Regions from separate parts of the Peribacillus sp. AS_2 genome, predicted to be linked through region 1. Evidence: riboswitches for the same ligand, from Rfam matches in the RefSeq annotation. Region 1 holds a riboswitch; each other region holds the start of a gene.
The links. A riboswitch is a leader RNA that binds a small molecule or an ion and turns the genes downstream of it on or off. The one in region 1 is predicted to bind preQ1.
Positions count from the first base shown of each region.

Region 1 (8,243 bases):
CATGATCACAAACCCCCGTGATATGTCATTAGAACAGATTAATCAGCTGCTTCTTACAGCCCTATAAGAGGTGAAAAGCATGAACAAACATGAATTGATAGATTTAATGACAGGCGTTAAATCTTCAAAAAAAACGTATTACACGGAACTTAAGAAAACCGTGGATCAGCTGAAGAAGAAGAATATGCAGCTTGAAATCATGAATGACATCACAAAAAATATGAATATGGAAATCGACATCCAAGAGATTCTCCGAAATGTTATTGAAAAACTTAAGCAGCTCATCACCTTCGACGACAGTCATTTTGTCATATTGTATGAGGAAGAACCTGCCCTGCTTCACATCTGCCCTAATGGTCACTGCGATCTTGAAATGGATCCCAAAAACCTGTTACACCCTTTTCAGGAATTCTCATCGGCCTTGAAAGAAAAGCAGCCGATTCAGGTGGAAGTTAACCAGTTACCGGACTTCCCAGAAAAGGATCGTCTATTATCCCTTGAGATCGAATCACTTCTATTAGTCCCTTTATACGGAAAAAGTAAAAAAATCGGAATTTGGACTTTCGGCAGGAAGAAAAAGAAAACATGGCAGGAAGATGAACTAGAATTTCTTGAGCAACTATCCAATCAGCTTGCGTTAACTTTGGAGAATGCCCAGCTTTATAAGGAAGTTCTACATTCCAAACAGGAGTGGGAGGATACATTCAAGGCAGTTGAAGATATGATCATCGTCTTCGATCACAAAGGAACGGTCTATCAATCCAATGATTCAGCCAGGGGCTTTTCCAACTTGGTTCCTTTAATTGAAAAATCGCAAAATCTGATTCAAGATACCTTTTCATTTAATAAGCCAGGGTTTCAGGAAATACTCCTTCCGCATGATACCATCTTGGAAATGCATGCTTACCCGATTCAGAATAAGGAGCATCAAGTATATGGGGTCATTGCTTATTATAAAAATGTCACCGAAAGAAGACAGATGGAAGTCCAGCTATTACATGCCGGTAAACTTGGGGCGATTGGTGAAATGGCAGCTGGGATTGCCCATGAGTTGAATAGCCCATTAACGGCCATTCTTGGTAACTCGCAACTTTTATTACGGAAAACCCCACAGGACAATCCGGATTATATACTATTGGACGACATTAAGATTTGCGGGGACCGATGCAGGCAAATCGTGAAAAGCCTGCTTACCTTTTCTAGGCAGGATGAGTATAGGTTCCACTATTACTCTATTAACGAGGCCATTCACCAGGTTCTGAACCTATTGAAGTTCCAACTTGGGAAGAAGCAAATCTCCCTCCATCTTAGCCTTCAGGAAGACCTTCCTTTCATAAAGGGCAGCCAGCCGCAGATCGAACAGATCATCATCAACTTGCTATTGAATGCCAAGGACGCATTGGATGAGTCTGCGCAAACGGAAAAATCGATTTCGATCGCTACCTATTCAGAAAACAAGTTCATGGTGGTTCAGGTGACTGATAACGGAATGGGGATTGAACAAGAACGCCTTCCCTTCATATTCCATCCCTTTCATACGACTAAAGACCGTGAAAAGGGAACAGGTTTGGGGCTGTCTGTAAGCCTTGGCATCGCCAAGGACCATGGCGGAAAGATCGACGTTTTGAGCACACCAGGACATGGAAGCACTTTTTTTCTGAGGCTTCCTATACAAGGAGAGGAAAGGGGATGATAAGGTGATTCATTTACTTGTGGTAGACGATGAGAAAGAGGTTGGGACTTTTCTATCCCGCCTTTTTACGATGAAAGGTTACCTCGTACAAGTTGCGAATAGCGGGAAGGAGTTTCATGAAATCGACTGGAATCAGCAGCGTTTTGATGTCGCAATGATAGATTTGAAGCTTCCGGATTGCGATGGACTTTCCCTCCTGCAGCATCTAAAACGACTTCAGCCGCGTTGCAAGGTACTGATCATGACCGGATACAGCACCGTCAAGACCGCTGTTGATGCCATGAAACTCGGCGCGAGTGATTACATGGAAAAACCCTTCGTGGATATTGAAGTACTGGAAAGGCAGATTGACAACCTATTGAATGAAAATGAAGCTTTGAACCAGCATTTCATCCATAAGCTTGCCGAGGATTCAGGACTCATTGTCGGTGAAAGTCCTTTAATGAAGAATTTGATTGAAACGGCCTTCAAGGTTGCCCAAAAATCCGTCAATGTATTAATCGAAGGAGAAACCGGAAGCGGGAAAGAAGTGCTTTCACGCTTCATCCACATAGCCAGCCCCCGAAACCATGAACCTTTTATCGGCATCAATTGCGGAGCGATCTCTGAATCCCTGCTTGAAAGCGAATTATTCGGTCATGAAAAGGGCGCTTTCACCGGAGCTACCCAGCTGCGAAAGGGTTTTTTCGAAATTGCTGGGAACGGGACGCTTTTCCTTGATGAAATTGCGGATGCTAGTCCGGCCATTCAAGTCAAATTGCTTCGGGTTTTGGAAACGCGGGAATTCATGCGGGTTGGCAGCAGCGTGACATTACGGACGAACGCCCGGTTAGTGGCGGCCTCCAATGAAAATCTGCAAAAGGCAGTGGACAAGAATAAATTTCGGGAAGACCTATTTTACCGACTGAACGTCGTGACTCTGGATATCCCGCCATTAAGGAGCCGAAAAGAGGATATTCCGTTGCTTGTCCGACACTTGGTTGAGAGAAATGGTCATGGAGATATCTCATTTTCCAATGAAGCCATTGAAAAATTACAGCAATACAACTGGCCAGGCAACATACGCGAACTATCTAATGTGGTCTTGCGCACGCTAACTCTTGCAGACAATAAGTCAGTAATAACCGCCAATGATATCTCACTATCCAACAGCCAGATCACAACTGACAAAAATGTGTCACCTGAGATACAGTCAACAGAAAACCTTCTTGAAGAGTGGCGAAAAAGGCTGGTGGCTGATTTTAATGAGAAGGATGAACTGATGCTTGAAGAAATCCTTACGGAAATCAAACAGCTTCAATCAACAATTGGAAAGGAGCTCGTCATGCAGGCACTGCAAAAAACCTACGGCAACCGGAATGAAGCTGCCAAACGCTTGCAAATATCCATAAGGAAATTGCGCTATATATTAAATGAGAAGAGCCAGACATAATAAAAAGGAGGATGCCCCGTTCCAGGGCTTCCTCCTCTGTTCCTATTCTAGCGTCAAAACGATGCGGCCGTTGATTTCTCCGTTTTCCATCATTGAAAACACGTCATTGATTTCATCAAGCTTTCTTGTTTCAATATTCGTTCTGACTTTACCCTCAGCCGCAAATTGAACAGCTTCCTGTAAATCTTTTCTCGTCCCGACGATGGACCCTTTTACAGTCACCCCATTTAACACTGTATCAAAAATCGGGATTGGAAGTTCATCATTCGGCAATCCGACTACGACAAGTGTGCCGCCTCTCTTGACTGAACTGTAAGCCTGTTCGAATGCTTTTTTCGTAACCGCCACAGAAATGGATGCCTGCACACCGCCAACCTTATCCTTAATGGCCTGTACAGGATCAGTCTTAAGCCCATTAACCGTGTAATCCGCCCCAAGTTCCGTTGCCAGATCAAGCTTATCATCTTGAATATCGACAGCAATGACATTAAAGCCCATCGCTTTTGCGTATTGCAGGGCAACATGTCCCAATCCGCCAATTCCATAAATCGCTACCCAATCGCCAGGTTTTGCTTCTGATACCTTAAGCGCCTTATAAGTCGTTACACCTGCACAGAAAATCGGTGATACCTCCGCAAAGTCAAGCCCTTCAGGAACCTTCACCACATACTTTGCTGATGCTTTACAATACTCCGCATACCCGCCGTCCACGGAATAGCCTGCATTCAATTGATCCAGGCAAAGCGTTTCCCTGCCGGTCAGACAATATTCACAATCGCCGCAGGCCGAATAAAGCCAAGGGATCCCAACACGGTCACCCACTTTCAAGGAAGTTACGCCTTCCGCCACCTTTTCTATAATGCCCACACCCTCATGTCCCGGGATAAGCGGAAGCTTGGGTTTTACCGGCCAATCACCATGTGCAGCATGTAAATCGGTATGACACACGCCACAGGCTTTAATTTTCACTAATATCTCACCATATTCCAATTCCGGAATCGGTACTTCCTTAATTTCAAGTTTTTGGTTAAACTCATTGACGACCGCCGCTTTCATTGTCTTGACCTGTTGTTTTGCATTTACAGTGCTTGCCCCTTGTTTTACATTCATGATTACTATTCCTCCCTTAATCTAGTGAATATTATTTCTCGTTACTACTTATACAAGATGCAAGTGCCATGCCACTGCAAAAAGGCCAAGACGACAGCATTCACAAAAAAAAGTGCCGAAAGATCGGCCCATTTGGACGAATTAACGGCTCAAGTTGGACGAAATCCGGTTTGTATATTGCAAGAAAAATGGTTCACCCTATAAATAGGAGGTGTCTAAACCATGGACCAATTTGAAGAAGCCTATGAGTCATATAAACAGCAGGGAACACCGCAAGCAAACCAAAGTGATTCAGCAGCAGGAAAAGAAGAAATCATCGCCGTAAGGAAAAATGAAGAGGACAATATTATCGCCATCAAAACGAACTCCGGCCGCGAACTCGACTACCCAACAGCCCTTGCGGAAGCCAAAGCTGGCAACCTGGCCAACGTTGACGTCTTTCATAAATATGGACGTGACATATTACGGAGTGAGCCCGATGGGATAAAAGAAAATAACCTGGATCAACTGCCGGAGTTTTGAATTTTTCGGGGAGACTGCCTGATACGGGCAGTTTTTTTCTATCTGGATGCGCAAAAAAAAGAACCAGCATGATTAGCCGGATCTTATTTTTCATAAGGATAGGATTCAGAGATTTCGAGCAGTCGGCCGCAGGACTCGACAACCTCGATAATTTCCATCCATGACATGTCCAGACCCAGTTCATTAGCATGGGAAATCTTATCCCGTAATTTTCGGATGGCATTCGCATCCTTCTTCCCTTTACTTTTCGAAGGAATTTGGAAGAAGTGCCTCAATTCTTTATCTTTATGTATAATATCGAATTTATCACTGATTTGCAGGCACTCTATTATATTGATATCCTCATTTTTATCGATTCTCCTTTTATATAATTCGGTTGCCTTTTCTAAACGGTCTTCGCTGATCATTGGATACCAGCTGCCATCGCCGAATCTATCAAGGATGATATCGCTCATCCTCATTTCCAATAAGGTAATATATCCAAATATCAGCATCCTGATCGGAGGCTTTTGGAGGTCGGCATGGGTAATCAACATTTTAATTGAATTATTCTCTAATACGAACACCCTTGTTTTATTCTTAAAAATATGGAGAAGCTGGATCAAAGGGGTGGAATTCGAAACCATTTCCCTTGGTGAGAAGTTTCTCATATATTCAGAAATACTTCCCTCACCTAGTTCTTGCCTTTCGATATATCCGATGATTTCCCCTTGATCTTGGACTGCCAATATATCAAAATTCTTTTTTTTCATTGCTTTCTGGATATCCAGCGCCAGATCGTTTTTATGGCAAAACTCAAGTTCCTGGGCAATGCTCTTAACCGTTATATTTTCTTCATAAAGAGTTTTAAGACTCAGATAGCTGCTATTGCTTTTTCTTTCGCTTCCATTTAACATCTTTCAACCTCCGATCAGGAACACTTTCTGCCCGTTTTCCGCTTTAATAATAGAAATGAATGCGGCCCCAAATAAAGTTCACTTTAGTGGACTCCATCCCATTCATCAAATGCCATCAACTGCATTTCCTGCCGCCGTTTCCACATTCCCCTTTTCTTCCCACCCCTTACAAACATCCACCCAATCCTTGGCACCTGAATATTCAAATAATTCAGCGAGCGTAAGTTCTATTGCAGAGTTTGAACTGCCGCAAGCCGGAAACAATGACTCGAAGCGCTTCATCGATACATCAAGAAAAACAGCTAAATCGTTTGCCAGGCCAAACGGGCAAACGCCTCCGATTGCATGGCCGGTCTGTGCAAGCACTTCATCAGGTGAAAGCATTCGTGCCTTGAAACCGAACGTCTGACGAAATTTCTTATTTTCCACTTTCGCGTCCCCTGCGGCAACAACCAAAATCGCGTGTTCACCTTCCCCTTTAAAGGAAAGGGTCTTGGCAATCCGCGCTGGGATAACACCGATGGTTTCCGCTGCCTCAATCACCGTGGCACTAGATGTTTCAAACTCCTTTACGTCGCCTTCCCGATTCCATTGTTTAAAATGGCTTTTGACACTTTCGATCGACATATCAATATTCACTCCTTTTTATGTACATATTGAAATAATATCATCCTTCATTGCAATAATTCAAAATTCAATTGTGCTGCTTCATCTGGATGGAAACCTATAAATTAAAACCATTCTTTACAAATTGACGAAACAAGCTTACATGGGCTACTATTAAACATCGGGTAAACGCCTGCACGTGGTTCGTAACCATCCCACGATAAAAAACTAGGGAGAGAGTAAAATGAATGTTCGTACACTCGTGATAAACGGGTTATTGGCTGCCTTGTATGTGGCGGTCTCATTGGTGTTTAAACCAATAGCTTTTGAGATGTTCCAATTCCGTGTACCGGAAATGTTGAATCATCTGATTGTATTCAATAAAAAGTATATCTACGGTATCGTTGGAGGAGTCTTCATATCGAATCTGCTCTTTTCGCCGATGGTGCCATATGATTTGATTTTTGGGGTGGGCCAATCCCTGCTCGCCTTATTGCTTGTCATTTATGTGTCTCGTTTCATAAAAGGCATTAAAGGACGTATGGTCGCTACGATTATCTTTTTCACGTTCACAATGTTTTTAATTGCAATTGAACTGAACCTTGCCTTTGGCTTGCCATTCTGGCTAAGCTGGATGACTACAGCTGTCGGTGAGTTCGTTGTCCTTTTGATTGGAGCGCCAATCATTTATGGAATGAACAAAAGAATTCAGTTTGAAAAGTGGCTTTAAAAGGAATCTCCGGGCCGTTAAGCCACTATAATGGAAAAGAGCTGTCTGCATGATGCGGCAGCTCTTTTTTTTCACCATTGAACTCGAAAATGATAAACTATTAGTAAGAATGGTGGTGGCCCTTTGAAAAAAGTCCTGACCATAATCGGTCTACTTGTAATCGCAATTTTTATATACTCTAATGCAGAACTGTTCACTTTGGTTTGGAAAAGTGATTTGGATTCTGTTATTGGCATATTGAAGGAAAATCTTTTGCTTACATTTATTGTGACATTCGTATTGATGTTTGTACAAAATTCTTTTACAATCATCCCCTTAATTTTGCTCCTAACCATCAACGTCACGATATTCGGATTCATATATGGCTATCTATGGAGTTGGTTTACAAGTGTTGTTGCCTCAGGATTCATTTTTTATGCAGCAAGAAACTGGTTTCAGGAGCTTCTTTTAAAGAAGATTGGTGAAAAGTGGCAAGAATCTGTAGTGGATCATGGCTTCATGTACGTGTTTACAGGCAGGATTTTCCCGCTTATCCCCACAAGCTTAATTAACTTGGCAGCCGGAGTCAGCACCGTCACTTTCAAAGACTTTTTATTGGCGACGGCACTTGGCAACCTTATATACTTTTTTTTCCTATCACTGATTCCCTATGGACTGCTATCTGTTGAAATGAACCAATATACGCTAGCTGCTCTTGCACTCCTCTTCTTACTATTCTTCATGATCTATAAGCGTGCAAAAAAGAAGAAGAAACTAACCCTCTTCAGAAAAAACAGGTGACCACATTGGCCCCTGTTTTTTTATTTAGAGATTCTGCATATATTTTTTTCCGATAGTTTGTTAAAATGTGTATGTATTTTTACCTTTGAAATGTCTTAAAAACAGGGAGAATCTCCATGTCCAAACGCTCCATCTTAGCAATATATATCCTATCCGGGATTCTTACATTAGTCGTTTTCGACTATTTTTTAACTACAAATATCCATAATAAAGAGGTCTTCATTCAACTCCAAAGGGCGGAAGGCATTGTTTTCCTTTTATCAATAGGCTTAATTCTATATCTTTATTTAGCTAAAAAGGAAGAATTCAAACGATTAAAAGAGGCGGAACAACGTCGGCGCACACTCATCAATTCAATGGTGGATTTCGTTAATTTCAAGGATGGGGATGGCCGATGGCTTGAATCCAATACCTTCGGGCTGCAATTATTTCAATTGGAGCATGTAGATTATAAGGGAAAAAGAGACAGTGAGC
Region 1 is NZ_JAPTGA010000006.1:51,402-59,644, reverse strand. Features, by position in the region: gene OTG27_RS12395 (iron-containing alcohol dehydrogenase) at 1-67, shown strand, start outside; gene OTG27_RS12390 (sensor histidine kinase) at 80-1,693, shown strand; gene OTG27_RS12385 (sigma-54-dependent transcriptional regulator) at 1,698-3,125, shown strand; gene adhP (alcohol dehydrogenase AdhP) at 3,168-4,181, opposite strand; gene OTG27_RS12375 (DUF3892 domain-containing protein) at 4,458-4,757, shown strand; gene OTG27_RS12370 (CBS domain-containing protein) at 4,841-5,653, opposite strand; gene OTG27_RS12365 (YbaK/EbsC family protein) at 5,759-6,280, opposite strand; PreQ1 riboswitch class I at 6,453-6,497, shown strand; gene OTG27_RS12360 (QueT transporter family protein) at 6,504-6,989, shown strand; gene OTG27_RS12355 (TVP38/TMEM64 family protein) at 7,113-7,769, shown strand; gene OTG27_RS12350 (PAS domain-containing sensor histidine kinase) at 7,886-8,243, shown strand, end outside.

Region 2 (5,321 bases), on a different contig from region 1:
ATCTTTTCCATTTTTACGGAAGGGTCATTTTCCGACAGGATGATATCATCGAATGAAGAATTTAAAACAGAAAAATCCGTTTTCACCAAACTATAAAATATTTCCGCCTTGTTTTTAAAATGATAATAAATGGCTCCATGGCTGCAATCCAATGATTTAGCCAATTGCCTCATCGAGACATTCGAATACCCTAACGCTGCAAAAAGGTTTCTAGCTTCATTCAACACCATGTCCCTGGATAATTCTTGACCTGCCGATTTCCTTGGCGACATCTTATCACCTCCTTATTAATTGACCACTGGTTAATTAGGATGATAGCTCACGGATTTTTAAATGTCAATTATTAGATTGAACTATAAAGTACTGTCTTTAAGTGGGATTTTGCCATTTGTTTCACCAGTGTTGCAAAGGATAAACCCCCAGTTTATTGAGGGTTTATGCAATTTATTAAAAAACTAATGATGCTCTCAAAGTAGTGACGCCATTTTCTAAATAACCCTTTAAACAGGTTAATGTATATACCCAACCTTCTTTTTGTCCGATCATTTTGTTTATTATTTCAGGATCGTCTTCACTCAATCCTGATTCGTTCACTTCAATGATCGTACTCGTTTTATCCAACTCTTTTAGTGTAATGGCAACAATCGTTTCTTGATCATTTCCGCCCCATGCAAACACGATTTTCCTATTTTCCTCTACTTCCAATACATGAATGACCACTTCAGCATCGTATTCGTTGTATCTCAATGTAGGCGTCCGGCCTTTTTCCCATCTATCCGAACTCGATGAGAACCAGAAATTCCCGATTTTTTCAGGATTCACTATGGCTTCAAACACTTCATTCGTTGGCTTGACGATCTTGAATTTCGTGATTATTTGAGTATCCATTACTAACTCAACTCTCTTTCAATGTGTTTTTATAGTTTACATTTAATTATCCCAGTCTACTGATATGGGCGGCAGGGTCCGTCCAGTTTCAAGCAAACTCTTCAGGTTACTTAAAAGGGCTGGCCATCCATTATTCAAGCCTTCAAAGGTATTGTCATCATAGACGAAATCCGTCTCCAATAGCTCCTCATGCCTAAGAGTTAACTTCACAGTCGAATCGTCCATTTTCAGTAATTCAAAAGTGACCCGTGTAGGCTGCTCGCGCGGTGTTTCGTCTCCTGCCATGATCCATGTAAACGAGAGCAGGTGCAACGGCTCGCATTTAAGTACATGCCCATGATCAGTAATCCGCCCATCATCCAGCAAATATTTAACGGCTGACCCTTCTCGCCAGTCAGACTGTACTTGTAATCCGAAGTGGTATTTCTCCGTGACTTCACCACTCGTCAAGGCTTCCCAAAGCTTCTCTGGTGTAGTTGCGATATAAATAGGATAGACAAACGTAGTTTTTTTCATCATTCTTTTTCTCCTCGCCAAATAAAGTACATGACTCTATCTTTGATTTTCGGCTTTTGTATACAGCCGGTCAAGCAGTTTTAGGCGACAGAAATCGGCAAAAGGGGGAAACGGGGACATTGAAATAAATGGCTAAATCAATCGGTAACCGCGAAAACATACTAAAATCGACGGTATGGAAACTTCTTGATTTCCAACCGCTTTCAAGCTACGATGAATAAGGAAAATGATAATCCGCCCGGGCGGAAGAGGTTCTAGCTACCCTCTCAAAAAAACTAAGGAGAACAGGGCTCTTTCTTAGGGTGCTGTTTTTTCTGTATAAGGAGAATCAAGAAATGTTAAGAATTTTATTGTATTTAGTATCCATCATCACGGCGAATGTGGTTACAGCAGCTTTTGAGCCATTACATTTTGGCATGTTCATCATCCCGATGGGGACATTGCTCATCGGGGGAACCTTCATCTTCCGAGATCTGGTCCAGAATAAATACGGCCGTGTAAAGACCTATATATGCATCGTCACTGCACTTATTTTATCTGCATGTGTATCATTTTTATTAGGAGATACGTTACTGATTGTGTTTGCTTCCGCTTTATCCTTCGTGGTCGCAGAAACAGCGGATACGGAAATTTATACCCGTTTAAAGCTCCCGATGAGTTGGAGGGTATTTTACAGCGGGATCGTTGGAGGATTTTTCGATTCTGTGATATTTGTCGTGATTGGCCTAAGTCCTCTGGGTGCCAATATATTGCCATGGGAAGCGGTGCCCGCTGCGGTCATCGGCCAAATCATCGTTAAAACGATCATTCAGTCCATTGGTGCCATATTGTTGGGACGAATCAACGTAGAACTGGAGAAACGTGTAGTCTCCAGTTAAATGCTAGGAGGGATGCACTTGATGGATGGAACCAAAAAAGAAGAAGAAAAATGCTATTGCCTCGAGGCCTTTCGTGAAAAATATGGCCCGCATGTACAAGGGGAATGCATGAAGCTCTCCTGCGCCAATTCTCGCAAGCATAAAGGAATAGACAAAAAAAGGACCTGATTAGGTCCTTTTTTGCGTGATTGAAGTGACTCACGAGTAAACAGTGCGAATTCACGAGTAAACGTGCGAACTAAGTGTGCAGTCCGAATTCACGAGTAAAAGTACGAAATTCACGAGTAAAAGTGCGAAACTCACGAGTAAACAGCGAATTCACGAGTAAAAGAGCAAAACTCACGAGTAAAAGTGCGAACTAAGTGTGCAGGATGAATTCGCGAGTAAATAATCCAAACTCACGAGTAAAAGTACGAAACTCACGAGTAAACAGTGCGAATTCACGAGTAAAAGTGCAAAACTCACGAGTAAACGTGCAAAACCCACGAGTAAAAGTGCGAAATTCACGAGTAAACAGCGCAAACTAAGTGTGCAGTGCGAAATTCCCGAGTAAACATGCGAAAACTAAGTGTGCAGTGCGAAATTCACGAGTAAACAGTCCAAATTCACGAGTAAACAGCGCAAACTAAGTGTACAGTGCGAAATTCCCGAGTAAACGTGCGAAACTAAGTGTGCAGTGCGAATTCACGAGTAAAAGAGCAAAACTCACGAGTAAAAGTGCGAAACCCACGAGTAAACAGCGAATTCACGAGTAAATAATCCAAATTCAAGAGTAAAAGTACGAAATTCCCGAGTAAATGTGCGAAATTCACGAGTAAACAGTCCAAATTCACGAGTAAAAGTGCGAAACTCACGAGTAAACAGTTCAAATTCACGAGTAAAAGTGCGAAACTCACGAGTAAAAGTGCAAAACTCACGAGTAAACAGCGCAAACTAAGTGTGCAGTGCGAAATTCCCGAGTAAACGTGCGAAACTAAGTGTTCCGCATGAACAGCGAGTAAAACAGCAAAAAAAGCTTCCTGGGCCGTTCCATTAAGTGCAGGAAGCTTTTTATTTGGTTTAGAATTGTTCTGAGCTTTTTCGAACTAATTTTTCCAGGAAGAAAAAGCATTCGCGTTTCCGCTCAAGTTCGGTTTGTCCATTTTCGGTGACATGATAATATTTCCTACGGCATGATTCAGACTCTTTCCAATGTCCTTTTATGAATTCTTTTTTTTCTAATCGTTTAAGGGCAGGGTAGAGGGTGCCTTCACTTATTTCATAGTTGCCCTTGCTCATTTGCTTCAGGATTTTCGTTATTTCATAGCCGTAAAGCTTTTTTTGCGATAGAAGTGAAAGCAAAAGGAGGTCAATGCTTCCCTTCATTAATTCTTTATCCATATAAAATCTCCTCCTTTTCATTTTTAAAGTGTAATACGTTGTACATCGTATCACAAGGTGCATTTTACTTTTCTTAAAAAAAATGGTTAAATGACGATTGCTAAATAAATTTAATCATAGTAAAATGTGCTTCGGAACGGATGAGTTGTGAAGAGTGTGGTAAGGATACTATATATATGATTTAATTGTTTTAATGAAAATACGGAATAGGATAGAAGAATCACTACTCAAGGGGTATTAATTGATTTTTTTTCGAAAATCATTTAGATTCTATTTATCAACAAGAGCAAAGAAAGAAGGTCCTAGATAGATGAAAGTGAAAGCACCTGAATCATTCACATATATAGGTGGAAAGAGAGCAGTTCTTCTGCTTCACGGGTTTACCGGAAGTACAGGAGATATGAAAAAATTAGGGAAGTACTTAAGTGATCTCGACTATACTTGCCACGGACCTCTTTATAGTGGGCACGGAGTATCAGCCGAGGAACTTGCTAAAACTGGTCCAAAGGAATGGTGGGGAGATGTAGTTAATGGCTATAATTTCCTAAAAGAAGAAGGCTATGAGGAAATTGCAGTTGTAGGAATTTCTTTAGGGGGAGTGTTCTCATTAAAAGTGGGAATTGAATTGCCTGTAAAAGGGGTAGTTTCAATGTGCGCTCCGACGCAAGGAAAAAGTATCGATCGACAAAAGAACCGCTTGCTCAATTATGCACAGGCGTATAAGAAGTTTGAGGGCAAAGATGCAGACCAAATTGCTGCAGAAGTGAAGCTGCTTGAAGAAGAGCCAATGCCTCAACTAAAAGATGTGTTGAACATTATAAATGAGACAGGTGAAAATTTAGATTTAATCACATCTCCAACTCTTGTTCTGCAAGGGCGTTTGGATGATCCCGACTATACGGAGAGTGCTACAGCGATTTTCAATGAAGTCGATACACAACATAAACACTTGATTTGGTATGAAAAGTCTGGCCATATTATCACATTGGGCAAGGAACGTGAACAGGTGTATGAAGATGTGTATAAGTTCTTGAATACACTGAATTGGTCGGAGTAATAAGCGATATATTTGATCCCCTTTAAGTTGAACGTGTAAAAAGCTTACAGTCGTAAGTAGGCTTTACACTATACTTGAGGGGATTTTATTTTGGCTGCAAATCTATTTGTAGAAAAAGACCTTTAAGGTATCATTATTATCAAGAGTTGCCAATAAAATATCGTTCACGTCGGCATTATATGTTATTTTGATTCTGTTTTTCAGCCATGCTTCTTCTTTACCGCCCCGGTTCAATTCATTAGAATCAATCTTTCCCTCTTTAATAATCGTTTTAGGAAAAGTGAAGGCGTTTGTTTCCAGGTGCATATCTGCTGGGGTTACTGCTTCATATTGGGGATCTAAAAACAATGAAATGGTACCGTCCGGTTCCCATAGCGCGAGGGATACTTTTTGAATATCTTCTACTTTTTCCTTTCTTAATTCCGATAATAAAACATCGATGGAGATTCTGGCCCTTGCTAAGCTTTTGTAAATGATTTGTCCATTTTCGATAAGCGGAAAGGGGTCTGAGTCAAAAAAACTTCGGAGTTTTCCCCACTTAAGGCCTGCAAACACACTAATTATATATAAAATGACCAATACACTGGTTGTTATCATTGAGC
Region 2 is NZ_JAPTGA010000014.1:103,920-109,240, forward strand. Features, by position in the region: gene OTG27_RS21485 (TetR/AcrR family transcriptional regulator) at 1-272, opposite strand, end outside; gene OTG27_RS21490 (SRPBCC family protein) at 448-888, opposite strand; gene OTG27_RS21495 (SRPBCC family protein) at 931-1,404, opposite strand; PreQ1 riboswitch class I at 1,647-1,689, shown strand; gene OTG27_RS21500 (VUT family protein) at 1,740-2,282, shown strand; gene OTG27_RS21505 (hypothetical protein) at 2,304-2,450, shown strand; gene OTG27_RS21510 (PadR family transcriptional regulator) at 3,342-3,662, opposite strand; gene OTG27_RS21515 (alpha/beta hydrolase) at 3,973-4,719, shown strand; gene OTG27_RS21520 (DUF421 domain-containing protein) at 4,822-5,321, opposite strand, start outside.
Region 2: linked by a shared signal. The riboswitch ahead of OTG27_RS21500 (VUT family protein) and the one ahead of OTG27_RS12360 (QueT transporter family protein) in region 1 are both predicted to bind preQ1.

Region 3 (8,243 bases), on a different contig from region 1:
GTTTCATCCGAAAGCCTGGATTCTGTATAAATCTTCTTTCCATCAAAGACGAACCGATTACGATCGACGATATCCTGCAATGAGCCTTCATTTTCTGTATAAGAATAAAGAACCTGCATCAATACTTGCGGAATCCTATCACCGCCTGGTGAGCCGATCCCGATCGATTCCCGCCCTGGTTTCTTGAGAATGGTCGGAGCGGTGAAAGTTCTTGACCGTTTATATGCCTTTTGTGAGTTCAAGCCGGACCTGAAATTTTTCAGTTGATCGTTAAGGAAAAATCCATTTGTATAATCCCCAGATCCGAAAAAGTTACTGAGCGTATTCGTTGTGGAAACGACAGTGCCGTTTTTGTCCATTACCACAAAGTGTGTCGTACTTTCATGTTCTTCGGAACCATTCGATTCTTTATCTTCCCATTTTTCACTTTTGATCTTATTTTTAAGACTATCCAAGTGAATGGGGGAGAGCAATTTTTCCGCCTTGGAGTGACTTATTCCATCTCCAACATTGACGGCCCGATCTTGATAAGCAGTATCCGTAATGCCCGCCAAGACTTTCATATAAGCTGATTTGCTTGAAGAATCACCTAGGTTCATTTCCTCGGCTAGCTTTAACATTTCAAGAACGGTAATTCCTGAAAAGGGCGGAGGTGCGGTAAAAACATCATAACCGGCAAATGTTCCTTGGACCGGTTTCCGTTCTTTCACCTCATAGCGCTTTAAATCCATCAAGTCGATATCTGATTCCCTTTTAATATCCCGCGCAATTTCGCCTTTATAAAAACCATCAGGACCTTCATGCTGGATCTCCTTCAGTGTTTCAGCAAGTCTTTCCTGGATAAGGGTTTTGCCTGGTTCAATGGCATCACCATCAGGATAAAAAAGTGAAGTCGCATCGGAAGATATCCTTGGCTGAGCCGCTTCTAAGCGTGATGATAACGATTCGTTGACTTCAAATCCTTCTTCAGCCAAATCTATAGCCGGCTGAAGAAGGTCTGCCATTGGTACGCTCCCATACTTATCACTGATGACCTGCATGCCGGCCACTAAGCCAGGAATCCCTGTATCGTGTCTTGAACTTGGGTCTTCTGGAGAGGACTCACGATAATCGATAAATTCGGGTTCGCCGGATTCCGGGGCAATCAGCATACCGCCGCCGCCGCCCACGCCAGATCCATAAGGTTCGACTACACCTAATACATACGATACCGCAATGGCGGCATCAGCCGCATTTCCGCCGTTTTCCAATATATCCATCCCGACATCTATTGCGATTGGATTTGAAGAACTGACCCCGTATGATTGTTCCGATTTACTCTTTATCGGATCATTCGTGTCAGAAATAGGGGGTGTCTTCGAACATCCAGCAATATATATGAGCAAGCTTAGGGATATGAGCACTTTTCCCGTCATACGGTTAATCATCGGTTGTTCCCCCTTTTCGTTGAGATTCTAAGTTGTGTGTCTTCATTCTTCAAATAGTAGTGATAAAGCGTTCCTTACTGAATGGGTTGTATTCCCGGTTGTTTAGCTTGTACGGCCTTTTTCTCTTGTGCTGCTTTTTTCTCCAGTGCAGCTTTCTTTTCCATTGCTGCCTTTTCCTCTTGTTCACGCTGTGCCTTATGATCGATTACCTTCTTGTGATCCAAGGTAATCTCGATGCGATCCTCTTTTTTAGACCACTGGACTTTTTCACTCGTTTCCTTCGTCAACTGTCGGTAAACACGTGATTTGTCAATGGAAGAGGTAGCTGGCCTTGGTGTTGCTTCTTCAATTTGCAGCGGTACGACATCGATTGTAGCTTTTCCGTCATTCGCTAAATGGTATTGAACCATGGCTGAATCCTTTGTGCGTGTCCAGCCTTGATCGAATATGAAATTTCCTAGACTATAGAAAATGATTCCATCTTTATAAACATCGAACGATTGAAGCACGTGGGGGTGATGGCCGATGATGATGTCAGCGCCCGCATCGATGATAGCTTTAGCCAAGTCTTTTTGTCGATCGGTTGTTGATGTTGAATACTCTTGTCCCCAGTGCATATTCACCACAACCAAGTCTGCGTTGCCTTGCTTGGCATCCCTTGCTTTGCCGATCATTTCAAATAATAAATCGGGATTGGAGTTCAATAGTCCGGCTTTATTACTTTTTGATACGGCATCCTTACCGTAAACGTCTGTGAAGCCAAGTGTTGCGACACGAACGCCATTAACATCCGCATAGTCGATGCTGTTTTTTGCTTCCGCAGTGTTCGATCCAACACCGACATAGTGCATATCCGCACTTTTGAATTCATCAATCGTGTCAAGGAGTCCTTGTTCTTCATAGTCCATCATATGGTTATTTGCCAATGACACCACAGAGAAGCCAGCATCTTTAACGGCCGCCACACCGCTAGTATTGGAGTTTAACCGGATGGGCGTATCGGCTCCCTTGTAGTTAGATACTTCTTCTTTTAAAGCGGTATGTTCATAATTCCCACTGACATAATCCGAATTGGCAAAATAGGGTTTCATATACCGGAAGAGGTATTCATACCCGTGCTTTTCCGTCACTTCTTCAACATAACGTCCCATCATCACATCACCGACCATTGTCATCGTCAATGGTTGATCGGATTTTGTTGCGACTGTTTTCACTTCCTCAGCCCGTCCCATCCAAGTGGTAATGACTAAAGCGATTAGTAATATAGGTAGTATGATTCCAGTGTATTTAAGATTCTTTTTCTTCGTGCGTTTTATAAAGATAAGTGTTTTTTCTTTTGCATTTAAAGTCCGTTTCATTTTTTGCACCTCAGAATAGGTAGTACACGTTCATTAAACCGAATGTTATGCCGGATAATAAAAGCGTGCTGCCAAGTGTCAATGGCATTCCTTGTCTTTGTATGGTATTCGCTATCAATCCAGGTACGATTATACCGATTCCCCGAAACTCGAATATTTCAAAGGGCATGACGGGGTAGACTAAGTCCAATAGGAGTTTCAAGCAAATCCCGGTCACCATCATGGCGGCGAATTTTCTTCTTCCATATAAAATCACCCATCTTGAAAGGCCATGGGTGACGATTAAATAAGTTACGACACTAATGATCAAAATGGTCAACATGATTTCCCATTGATCAAATACTAATGCCAAATAACCTGGCACGATAAGTCCTGCGGGTACGACACCCGTCTTTTCTGAAAATATAAGGCTAAGCGTTACTCCCAGTACTAGGGCTACATATAAATCCGATCCAAACATTAAGGTTCCTCCTACTTAACTTGCTTTTTGCTTTGTTTTAGATTTCATGAATGCTTCAATTAATGGTTCCGCTGCACCGTGAATATTCCCAACACCGTAGACGATGCGATTTTTCATCAATGGGCGGAGACGGGCCACGATTTCTTCAGTTGACCAGTTTTCTAAATCCCAATATTCTTTAGTATCCAATTTACCTTGCTCGAATACCTTCGTGATTGGTGATGTAGTTTCTCCAATGGCAATGACGATTTCGGATTTTATGTACGGCAATACATCTCTAGCAAACTGCTCGGTACGGTCCACACGGTCTGCACGGCAGTTCATGATGACGATAGGAGGTTCTGTGCTGTATCCGAACGTATTGACACGTTCCCATATGTTCAGCGTCGATGCCGCGTCGTTTGCAGCAAAGCCATTGACAAAGAAAGTTGGCTGGATGCGATCTCCGAATTTGGTGATCCGCATGGCCCCTGGATCTGGATGTGCATTCAGCATGCCGCGGAAAGCCGTTTTTTCATCAATTCCCAAAGCTTCCGCAACGGCCAAGGCCAGTGATGCGTTATCCGGAAATACCATATAGTCGAATTCGCGTAAGAAATCCTCGGAAATTCTTGAATTATCTGCAACGATCACTTTTGTGTTGCGTTCTTTGGCGATTTGTTTGAAAAAGTCCAAATATTCACTTTCAATGGTTATTAAGTGACCATTATGGGGAATGGTAGCAGTGAAGGCTTCAGCAACCTCATCCATAGTCGGTCCCATGACATCCATATGGTCTTCCAATACATTCACGATGACCCCGATGTTTGCCTGGATCATTTTGTTTTGGAAGATTAGTTGATAGTCAGGCTGTACGGCCATGCACTCACAAACCAGTGCTTCCGTGCCTAAGTCGGCAACTTCTTTAACTACACGCCGTTGTTCTCCTATGTTGGGTCCTTCCGGGCGGCGTACAATCGGTTTTTCCTTGTCGGTAAACCAATAGATCATTCTTGCTGATGTTCCGGTTGTTTTACCTACTGTTTTGTATTTTGCTTCTTGGATCACACCTGTAATTAGACGCGTTACAGTCGATTTCCCTCGAATCCCATTCACATTCACACGTACCGGGATGGAGTCGAGACGCTTCTGATGGCGTTTTTGTTCAAAAATGCCATAGCCAAGCAAAAAGATCGCACAAATAAATATTGGTGCCATTTTTTTTAAACCTCTCTTTTTTTCAAATATTTGAATTACTGAATACACACTACATGATTTTAAACTTAATAGGCAAGAGCCAATTATTCTATTGTAATATAGTTATCAATAGCTTTTTCAAATATATGTATATTAGTGTGTAATAGTATCTAATGGGATGAATTATTTTATGAGTACAAAGATATGTCTGGAAATCGAGGGAATCGAGGTTTCATTTACACTAAATTATGGAAAGTTTAATAAAGCCCCATTTCAGTCAGAATAAACATGGTTTTATGAGCATTTGAACCTAATTCATAATGGCTATATTTGAATAATATTTTTTTGAAAAAGTGAGGTTTATTACAGTTTGTTAATTGTTTATACCCATTGTTTGACATAAAGGTTACAATTTTTATGGATTTGTCATTCAATGTGAAATATTGCATCTAACGACTCAATTAGTTGAACTCTTTTGAATATGGACAAAGATGAGTAAAAGAACACATCTCTTTTTTTTAGTATTTTCCTCGGGAATACCCATGGGTCTATAATTGACCTTTTACCTAAAAAATGAAATGAACTAAAGTTAACCCATTTCTTTTAAAAAATACCTAGTTTCTTCTATAGATATAGTGTTTATATATGAATAAAAAATAAAAAAAGCCCAGAAGCATATCTGGGCTTTCGGCTTATATATTGTAAATGAATGGAATGGTCACGGATCTACGTTAATCATGGATGGATTTACCTTTTGTGGGTCTTGAGTTACAGCATGGGTAGCTGATAATGGAAGGAATCCAGGTTAACTTGATTTCTTTCTCTCAGAAATCTCAAGGGTGGAGTCCTTTTTACCGCCATCAATCACATAAAATCTAGGAGCTAATCTCCTTTTTTTACGTTGATTGTCAGGATTCATCTTCATATAATTTTCGTATTCTTTGCGAAAGAATTCTTTGGTTTCCCGTTGCAATGCTTTTCTTTCGTTAAAATCTGCGATGAATTTGAAAAAACGTTTCATATGAATTCCTCCTTATGGGGTTAAAAGGTCTTAGTTTAATAGTAACATATCGTTGGTGAAGTTTAACCTTTTTTTGCAATTTTGGAGTGGAAATTATGTTTTTGTGTGAATAAAGTTGTGAATGGTTTGATTCGAGAAAAAGCATGTAATGGGCCCTTGCTGAGTAAGTGACCGTGCATGGTATTGAAAGGGAATGTCGGGATTTGCAGAAAGCGGGTATTGGAAGCAATGATTATTTGAGTTAAAATATTCCTTATATTCATTATACACTAAATATTCTGAAAACAAAGGAAAATATTCACTTCCAGCCGCTTTTGATAGATTTGCTTTTTTTATGGTTCATTATTGTGTATAGTTATATATTCCCCGAATTTATGAAAATGAAACTTCCCTTATGTGGGAGGGAAAAAAGCAATTTCCCGCATACGGGCTTTAACGCTTTTCAAATTATTGGACCCCTTATCGATATTTTATTCACTTTTTTTTATCGGATTTTTAATGTAATTTTTAAGTAATGAAAAGTTAACCAAATTTGCCATCAGGTCTAATGTTCACTTTATATAAACATGTTGATTTCTTATCATTTTCAAGTTACTATTGACTTGGAAAAATATAATATTCCGCGTTAAGGCGGAAGAGGTTCTAGCTACCCTCTCAAAAAAACTAAGGAGAAACAGTGCTCTATTCTTAGGGTGCTGTTTTTTTCCGTAAAAAGGAGTTTTATAGAAATGAAGAAGAAAGAAAAGGCAGTGGTTGTGTTTAGCGGAGGGCAGGACAGTACGACGTGCCTGTTTTGGGCATTGGAGAGATTTGAGGAAGTGGAAGCGGTGACGTTCGATTATAATCAGCGGCATAGCTTGGAAATCGAATGCGCTCAAAACATAGCCAAGGAATTGGGCGTGAATCATCATATCCTTGACATGTCGCTGCTGAACCAATTGGCACCGAATGCATTGACGAGAAGTGATATCGCAGTGGCGGACGGAGAAGAAGGGGAGCTGCCGTCGACGTTCGTGCCAGGGAGGAATTTGCTTTTCCTTTCGTTTGCCGGAGTGCTGGCGAGTCAGATTGGCGCTAAACATATTGTCACAGGAGTCTGTGAAACGGATTTCAGCGGATATCCTGACTGCCGCGATGTATTCATTAAATCGTTGAATGTGACCTTGAACTTATCGATGGACCAGTCATTCGTGATTGATACGCCGCTAATGTGGCTTAATAAAGAGGAAACATGGGAGCTTGCTGACCAGCTTGGCGCGTTCGACTTTGTCCGCGAAAAGACCCTGACTTGCTATAACGGAATCATCTCCGATGGCTGTGGAGATTGTCCGGCATGCAATCTGCGGAAAAAAGGGCTGGATGACTATGTAAGCAGACGGAAGGTGCTTTCATGATGTACGGTTTTAAGATAGTGGATAAACTCCAAAAAATAGATGAAGATATTCAGCGCAGCCAATTGAAGTATACAAACAAGAGGGTTCTCGTGAGTAAGGAATTCACCTTTGACGCGGCGCACCACCTTCATGACTATGAAGGGAAATGCAAGAACCTGCATGGCCACACGTATAAAGTCATTTTCGGATTGAGCGGGTATACGGATTCACGCGGGTTGATGATAGATTTTGGGGACATCAAGGATATCTGGAAAAATGAAATCGAAATCCACCTGGATCATCGTTATTTGAATGAAACCCTGCCGCTCATGAATACAACAGCTGAAAATATGGTAGTCTGGATTTATGAAAAAATGGCCGAAGCCCTTTCATTAAAAGAATATGAGGGTGCTAGAGTCGAATTTGTTCGACTTTACGAAACGCCGACAAGCTATGCCGAAGCCAGACGGGAGTGGATGGAAAGTGAGTAAACTCCCGGTAATGGAAATCTTCGGGCCGACCATCCAAGGAGAGGGAATGGTCATTGGTCAAAAAACCATGTTCGTTCGGACGGCCGGCTGCGATTATTCATGTTCCTGGTGTGATTCCGCTTTTACTTGGGATGGCACAGGTAAGGAAGATACCGTTCAGATGACTGCTAGAGAAATATGGGATGAGCTGAAGCGAATTGGGGGTTCCGGTTTTTCCTTCGTGACGATATCTGGGGGAAACCCGGCCCTGCTGAAAAACCTAAACGGCTTGATAACGATCTTACATGAAAATAAAATGAAAATAGGGGTCGAAACACAAGGGAGCCGATGGCAGGATTGGCTTCTCGATATTGATGAACTGACTATCTCACCTAAGCCGCCGAGCTCTGGAATGGACACGGACTTTACCGTGCTTGACCAAATCATCTCGAATCTTGCCAATCGAAACCCAGAAAACCATGTTTCATTGAAGATCGTCGTCTTTAACGAGGAAGATTATCAATATGCTAAACATGTACATGGGCGTTACCCGGATATTCCCTTTTATCTGCAGGTCGGCAATGACGACAGCAGGACGGCGGATGATCGTCAATTGATCAGCGGCCTATTGAAGAAGTACGAAGAGTTAATTGATAAAGTGATAGCGGATGATGAATTGAATGATGTGAAAGTCCTGCCCCAGCTGCATACCTATATATGGGGTAACAAGCGGGGTGTGTAAAGTAAAGGCAGTGTGATGTTTAATCACACTGCCTTTTAAGCTTATTACAACCTTTGCATGTGTGTAGCTTTGAAGGATGATGTGTATTTAAGGCCATATCCGAATAAGCGATCCATTCCAATATGTGCGGTCCAAATTAAACCAATCATCACCCATGCATCCGACTTTAGGAATATGGCTAACAAAATCATGAGGATGGACACGATATAAGTATGG
Region 3 is NZ_JAPTGA010000014.1:95,152-103,394, forward strand. Features, by position in the region: gene OTG27_RS21440 (gamma-glutamyltransferase family protein) at 1-1,427, opposite strand, end outside; gene OTG27_RS21445 (CapA family protein) at 1,502-2,785, opposite strand; gene pgsC (poly-gamma-glutamate biosynthesis protein PgsC) at 2,796-3,245, opposite strand; gene pgsB (poly-gamma-glutamate synthase PgsB) at 3,261-4,442, opposite strand; gene OTG27_RS21460 (hypothetical protein) at 5,227-5,442, opposite strand; PreQ1 riboswitch class I at 6,073-6,115, shown strand; gene queC (7-cyano-7-deazaguanine synthase QueC) at 6,171-6,836, shown strand; gene queD (6-carboxytetrahydropterin synthase QueD) at 6,836-7,306, shown strand; gene queE (7-carboxy-7-deazaguanine synthase QueE) at 7,299-8,027, shown strand; gene OTG27_RS21480 (DUF4260 domain-containing protein) at 8,072-8,243, opposite strand, start outside.
Region 3: linked by a shared signal. The riboswitch ahead of queC (7-cyano-7-deazaguanine synthase QueC) and the one ahead of OTG27_RS12360 (QueT transporter family protein) in region 1 are both predicted to bind preQ1.